2 regions of the Paenibacillus sp. TSA_86.1 genome follow, and region 1 is predicted to be linked to the other one. Evidence: predicted binding sites of a transcription regulator. Region 1 holds the regulator's gene; the other holds the start of a gene.
What was found. The regulator CtsR, encoded in region 1, represses protease genes until heat stress. The targets are predictions, from matches to a motif close to ATGGTCAATAAAGGTCAAACA.

Region 1 (3,426 bases):
CCAGGAACGTTTACCCAGAACTTTTAGCTGCTTTGATCGTATCACGAATTAACTGTGCCCGGTAGATGTCACGCTCATCTGTGCGCATATCCCCGAACGTTTTTTGCAAAAATCCTGGCTGCGTCATCACATTCAGCTCATTCATCACCGGAATGGTTAGCCCATCCAGCAATCCAAGATCTACACCGAGCCGAATATCAGATAAGCGCTGCGCTGCTTCCTTCGTGTCTACAATAGCCGCATGGGACAAGATTCCGTAGGAACGCATCACCCGATCTGTAATACGTAGTCTGGAATCGGTAATGAGCCGTTCTCTGGCCGTACGTTCATGACCAATCATCTGTAAAACAACGCTATGCAGGTTGTCGATCACTTCTTGTTCCGTCTGTCCAAGTGTAATCTGATTGGAAATCTGGAACAGGTTGCCCATCGCCTCGCTGCCCTCTCCGTAAATCCCTCGAACCGTTAACCCCACCTGGGATACGGCACTGAGAATACGGCCGATCTGCTGTGTCATGACCAATGCCGGAAGATGCATCATGACAGAAGCCCTGACACCTGTTCCAACGTTTGTTGGACAACTGGTCAGATAACCCCTGCGATCATCAAAGGCGTAATCCACATGCGCTTCAAATGCATCATCTATAGCGGAAGCTTTCTCCCAGGCTTCTTTCACCTGGAACCCCGGATAGAGGCACTGGATACGCAGATGATCCTCTTCATTAATCATAATGCTTACCGATTCGTCCTCACTAAGAATGACGGCTCCGTTTGTAGATTCATTCGCCAGACTTGGGCTGATGAGATGTTTCTCCACCAGCACTCGTTTGTCAAGTTCATCAATATCGATCAGATCAAGTGTAGTAAAATCACCAAAGGCGTGTACGTCATCGTACTGAAGTACTTCGCTCAGTTTATTCAACACCTCTTCCGATTGCTCACCCGAAGCCAGCATTGGAAACGGGATATGCTGAAGGTTACGTGCGATACGGACACGACTGCTGATTACAATCTCTGAATCGGTTGCATCACTGCGCATCCATTCACTGAGCGCCTTCTCTGTAAAACGCAGATTAGGCATTATGCTTCCCTCCTACTCATGACAAACTTTACTCCTGAGCTATTCCTTTTTCAAGTTCACGAATCTGATCCCGGATTTGAGCTGCCTCTTCGAATTCTTCTTGGGCAATGCTCTGCTGAAGATTTTGCTTCAAGTCAGCAATTTGTCGTTTCACCTTAATCCGTCCACCCGCTCTGGCAGGAACTTTGCCCACATGAGACGTGCTACCATGAACTCGTTTGAACAACGGGTCGAGACGACTGTCAAAGTACTTGTAACAGGAGCTGCAGCCAAAACGACCAACTTTGCTGAACTGGGCATAAGTCATGCCACATTCTTCACATTGCAGCGCCTTGGCAGGTGCGGCACCTGAACCTTTGCCTGCCGGATCAAAATCAAGCAATCCGGACAGCAGGTTGTGGATGGAAAATCCTCCTGATGTTCCAGGAATCATCTCCCCCTTCTCACGGGCGCATGATTCACAGATATGAAATTCCGTCTTCTCTCCATTTACAATTTTCGTAAAATGAAGTGTAGCCGGACGTTTATTACATTCTTGGCACAGCATATAGATGTACCTCCTTTGATCCCGATAGTTTTCATTTACCGAGCAAAGATATTAGCATCGCCTTCAACATTCTGGCACGAATTTGATCCCGGTAAGGAAGTTTGACCATAAGAACCTCTCTCGACACAGCCGCACGCATCAACCCGGCTTCCCGCTTACTTAAGAAACGGGCTTCTTCCAGTTGATAGATCAAACCTTCCGCAGCAGTCTGTCCAATCTCCTCACCAATGCTGTGATGCAGATGGTTGTGCAGAGCTGATTGAGCGGGTAATTCAATGCGCTGTATACGAACGTATCCACCGCCGCCACGTTTACTCTCTACCAGATAACCTTTTTCTATAGTGAAACGGGTGCTGATGACATAATTGATCTGGGAAGGTACACATGAAAACTGATCCGCCAGATCATTACGCTGTATTTCAATCATTCCTTCGGGACTTTCATGCAAAATACCCTTCAGATATCGTTCGATAATATCAGAGATATTACGCATCCAATCATCCTCCACTGTCTGAAACGTTAAGTCAATAAGGACCCACACGCCCCCACAGAGTGCACCTTCTCCACCCATTTAACCACTTAGTGAAACAGCGAATCTTACCGCCTCAGGTGTTAAACAGGAGAGCAAAGGAAGCACGAAGGTCCTTTAAATATCCCTTGATCTTCCAATGACATGTATCCGTCACACGGTACTTCTCATCAGAGAGCAGTAAGAAAGTCGAACAATCGTATCGTAGGTATAATAATAAACATTAACCTTGAGTTGACTTTGACTTTCTTTGACTTTATATACATTATAGCATATTTTACTGTTTTGCCAAGTGGGGGCACTATTCATTTTTTACGATTTTACACGAAATATTCGCCTGACACAAAAAAACCTCTCCCAGGCATCGGGAGAAGTCTGATTGCTCACTATTACACTACTTATCTAATCGATGATATATGACTCGGTATCTGTAGGCTTAAAAGAAGTCAAGTAAGTAGGTTTCACGGTATGGTACAGCCTTCTCCAGCGCTTGAACTGCGGTAGCCGAGCCTTCCATTCTACCGATCTGTGCCATCTCTGCTGGTCTGCGATACCCCATTAACACGGCTGTGAGTGATTGAATATTGAGTCGAATTGGCTGATCAAGCTGATCTTCACGCTCTGATTCGGCTGTTTTCCATATAGAAGCCGTTCCGTTCATCGCTACATTTAATTCCCATACCCCTTCATTCCAAGGAGCATATGCGTCTTCGACTTCAAGCCAAATCTGTACAGGCGAGTCCTGACTTGCAAAAGGGTACTGCGAAATGAACTGCTCCACGCTTACAATCCGTGCCATGAAGTACGGTACCACCTCTTGCTGAATCCGTGGATTGTCCAGCTGAAACGCTAACATATCACTTGCTGGCGCTTGTAAAGTCACCTCGTTAATCATGGAATCATGATTGGCAATAAACGTCCAAAGTCCTTGTCTTGCCTCTTCATTCAGATGAATCATCTCACCGATGGTAAATTTGCTATCCTTAACCTCGTAGAGTACATAACCTTGAGGTACATCTGCCTCATCATAGTACACAGCTCGCTTACTACCTTTTTTTATATATACCGAATTCTCCCACCACGCGTCATCCCGATTCAAGCTTCCATTATAACGTGCTGCATACGTTTCATAGACCTGCTTCAATACAGCGAGCTCAGGATTCCCCCGTTTAATCGTACCTGGTGTTGGTTTTTTGGCTGGCAGTTCGGAGGTAGACAACTTGTATTTCTTATATTCCACATAGGTTTCCCACCCATACTTTCGATAAA
Region 2 (3,426 bases), on a different contig from region 1:
CAAAATAACGTACAGGTGAAATCGACCAAAGCGAATGTAACCGTTAAAAATGCTGAGGTGGATGTGCAGTACCCGCAAGTGAGTGGACTAGCTAGCAAAGAGGCCGAAGCGGCGATTAACAAAGTGCTCAAAGATGAAGTAGACACCGCTGTTGCTGCGTTCAAAAAACAAACGTCCGAATTCGGTGGAGCAACTGCAAAACGCCCGTATGCGTTCGAAGCTTCGTATGTGGTGACTTACAATGAGAACGGCGTACTGGGTCTGATCACTCAACGTTATGAGGACTATGCTGGAGCACATGGCATGACGACTCGCACCGGTCATACGTTTGCTCTCGACACAGGTAAAGAGCTTACACTGGATGATGTAATTGCAAACAGTAAATCGATGCGTGAAACGATCAGCAAAAAGGTTGGCGAGCAATTGAAAGCGAACACGGGATACCTGAGCGGTTACAAAGGTCTGAATAAAGACCAGGATTTCTACGTGACGCCAACAGGTGCAGTGGTATTCTTCCAGTTGTATGAGTACACAGCGTATGCCGAAGGTTTCCCTGAGATCAAATTCACGTATAAGGAAATTCTGCCTAAGGGCACAGCGCCGTTTAGCAACGTAACGTCAGACAAGTAAGTTCGTCCAGGTTAAATCAAGAGCAATTATACCATTCTTCTAGTAAAAAAATAATAAACAAAAAGTCCCCGTCAAGCAAGATGACGGGGACTTTTTGTTATGCAGGCAACACACCCCACTGACGGGTGTGATCTTGCCTGTTTGCTTGAATATAACGCAGGGCGGGCTCACCTATATCGGTGAAGCCCGCCCTGCGATGATTCCGCTAGCCACCAGGCAGCAGTTTAGATGCCTTGAGCGCCTACGTTTTGGATTACTTTATCGATGATACCGTAATCGGCTGCTTCAGCAGCACTCATGAAGTAGTCACGATCTGTATCTTTCTCAATACGCTCCAGGGGTTGACCTGTGCGCTCGGAGATGATGCGGTTCAGCGTGTCACGCATTTTCAGAATGCGACGTGCACGAATTTCGATGTCCGACGCTTGACCTTGTGCACCACCGAGTGGTTGGTGAATCATGATTTCACTGTTAGGCAACGCAAAACGTTTACCTTTTGCACCAGCATTTAGCAAGAATGCACCCATAGAAGCCGCCATACCTACACAGATGGTAGATACATCCGGTTTGATGAACTGCATTGTATCGTAGATCGCCATACCCGCTGTGATAGATCCGCCTGGGCTGTTGATGTATAAGTGAATGTCTTTCTCCGGATCTTCGGCTGCCAGGAACAACATCTGTGCCATGATGGCATTCGCCACAACGTCATTCACGTCGCTACCAAGAAAAATGATACGATCCTTCAGCAATCTGGAATAAATATCATAAGCGCGCTCACCCCGGTTGCTCTGTTCAACGACCATTGGAATATAACTCACGTGAAAAACCTCCTCGGAAATGTAAGTGTTAAATGGGTGTTTATATTTAAACTGTTACCGTATTAACCACATAATAAACAATCTCAAACAAAAAGTCAAAGAAAGTCAAACTAACTTTGAAAAAAAAGAAACCTTTTCGGTTTCGTTGGTTAAATGCATTATGAGCTGTTAAAAATAAGTGGCGCGCCCGCCAAGAATCGAACTTGGATCTCAGGCTTCGGAGGCCTACGTCATATCCATTGGACCACGGGCGCACATCATGTGACAGCAATAATGATTATAGCCTATGAGTTAGTGAAATGCAAGCAGTTGCTTTGGTTAGAGGTCTTACGAATTAGGTTAGAGTGAATACATTAATTCACCCGATATGCAGGGTTTGAGTTATTCCATAGGTGGTTTGGAATGGTTCGGAAATGATCATGATAAAGAAGAAGGGATAAAGCCTTTATTTCGGTACATGCTATAAGAGGTTTTGGACATGCCATATGAAAATGAAACAAAGCAATATATAGATACTATTTATGTATCTCTTCTATATATGGTATGAGATCCGTTGCTTCTTGTCCAAACGTGTAGAGGTTGTGAAAACAGGCGCGTATAGACGCCTGCTGACGTATCGAAATAAGCATTCGAAACACTTGCATATCGCGTCAGTTTTAGGTAGAATGAACGTGGGACTTAAAAAGTTAACCCGGGACGTTTTGAGGCCATGATTGAAGCTTGGAACAAGAAGCTTGCGGGAGTGGAAAGCATGCGAACGATCTTAGAAGTGCAAAAGCAGCTTCTGCCCGATCTCATGGATGTCTTGAAAAAGCGGTATACGATTCTGCACCAGATCATGTTATCGGATGTGATTGGGCGGAGAACGTTAGCCAATTCCATGCAGATGACCGAGCGGGTTCTGAGAGCTGAGACTGATCTGTTAAAGGCTCAGGGACTTATCGAAATTGACAGTGCTGGCATGAAGATCAGTGAGGCAGGGTACAATCTGCTGCAGCAGTTAGAACCTGTCGCGAAAGAGCTGTTTGGATTATCCGAGCTGGAAGAACGAATCAAGCAAGCCTACGGTTTACAAAAGGTAGTTGTAGTTCCCGGCGATTCGGACGTATCTCCTTATGCCAAGCGGGAACTTGGAAGAGCCGGAGCGAAGGCTCTCGGCAGCATCATGAGTGACAACGACGTTGTCGCCGTTACAGGCGGATCAACAACGGCTGGAGTCGCAGAGCAACTCACACCGCCCACTTCGCTGAAGGGTGTCTGGTTTGTACCAGCGCGCGGCGGATTGGGAGAAAGCCTGGAAATTCAGGCAAATACGATCGCATCCACGATGGCAAAGCGGGCAGGGGCGCAGTACAAACTTCTGCATGTACCGGATTTGCTTAGTGACCATGCCTATGAATCGCTGATCCAGGATCCGGGTGTTCAGGAGATTTTACAGCTGATCAGGCAATCACGCATCGTAATCCATGGCATTGGTGATGCTGTGGAGATGGCGAAGAGACGCAAGCTTGCACCGGAGATCATCGAAGAACTTCAGGAGCAGGGGGCCGTATCGGAGTCCTTCGGGTATTATTTCAACGGTCAGGGTGAGGTGGTACATACCATGCTTACACTGGGTATGCGGCTTCAGGATATTGAACGCACCGATGTTGTCATCGGTATTGCGGGTGGCAAAAGCAAGGCAGCTGCCATTCATTCCGTACTGCGATTCGGGCAGGAGGATATCTTGATTATTGATGAGGCTGCGGCCGAGGTCATTGTCGCAGATATGGAATAGTTATCGTTGCCAGAGATGAGATCAGTTTTATTTTCAACATTACTCTTGTTGTCTTGACGGACTTCACCGTCTGTCTTGAATATATAGTTTCATAAAATTAATCAAAACTTGGGAGGAACTTACTCATGATTAAAGTAGGTATTAACGGTTTTGGACGTATTGGACGCTTGGCATTCCGCCGTATTCAAAATGTAGCAG

Region 2: clpP (ATP-dependent Clp endopeptidase proteolytic subunit ClpP) is a predicted target of CtsR. The motif match lies at 1,543-1,563, and genes of this name have one in related genera.

What each region holds. Positions count from the first base shown of each region.
Region 1 is NZ_JBQZGE010000023.1:59,609-63,034, forward strand. It holds gene ACUTVW_RS25920 (protein arginine kinase) at 11-1,081, opposite strand; gene ACUTVW_RS25925 (UvrB/UvrC motif-containing protein) at 1,110-1,628, opposite strand; gene ACUTVW_RS25930 (CtsR family transcriptional regulator) at 1,660-2,121, opposite strand; gene ACUTVW_RS25935 (GNAT family N-acetyltransferase) at 2,594-3,426, opposite strand, start outside.
Region 2 is NZ_JBQZGE010000013.1:121,412-124,837, reverse strand. It holds gene ACUTVW_RS21095 (stalk domain-containing protein) at 1-630, shown strand, start outside; gene clpP (ATP-dependent Clp endopeptidase proteolytic subunit ClpP) at 855-1,451, opposite strand; tRNA gene ACUTVW_RS21085 (tRNA-Arg) at 1,631-1,705, opposite strand; gene ACUTVW_RS21080 (sugar-binding transcriptional regulator) at 2,203-3,228, shown strand; gene gap (type I glyceraldehyde-3-phosphate dehydrogenase) at 3,354-3,426, shown strand, end outside.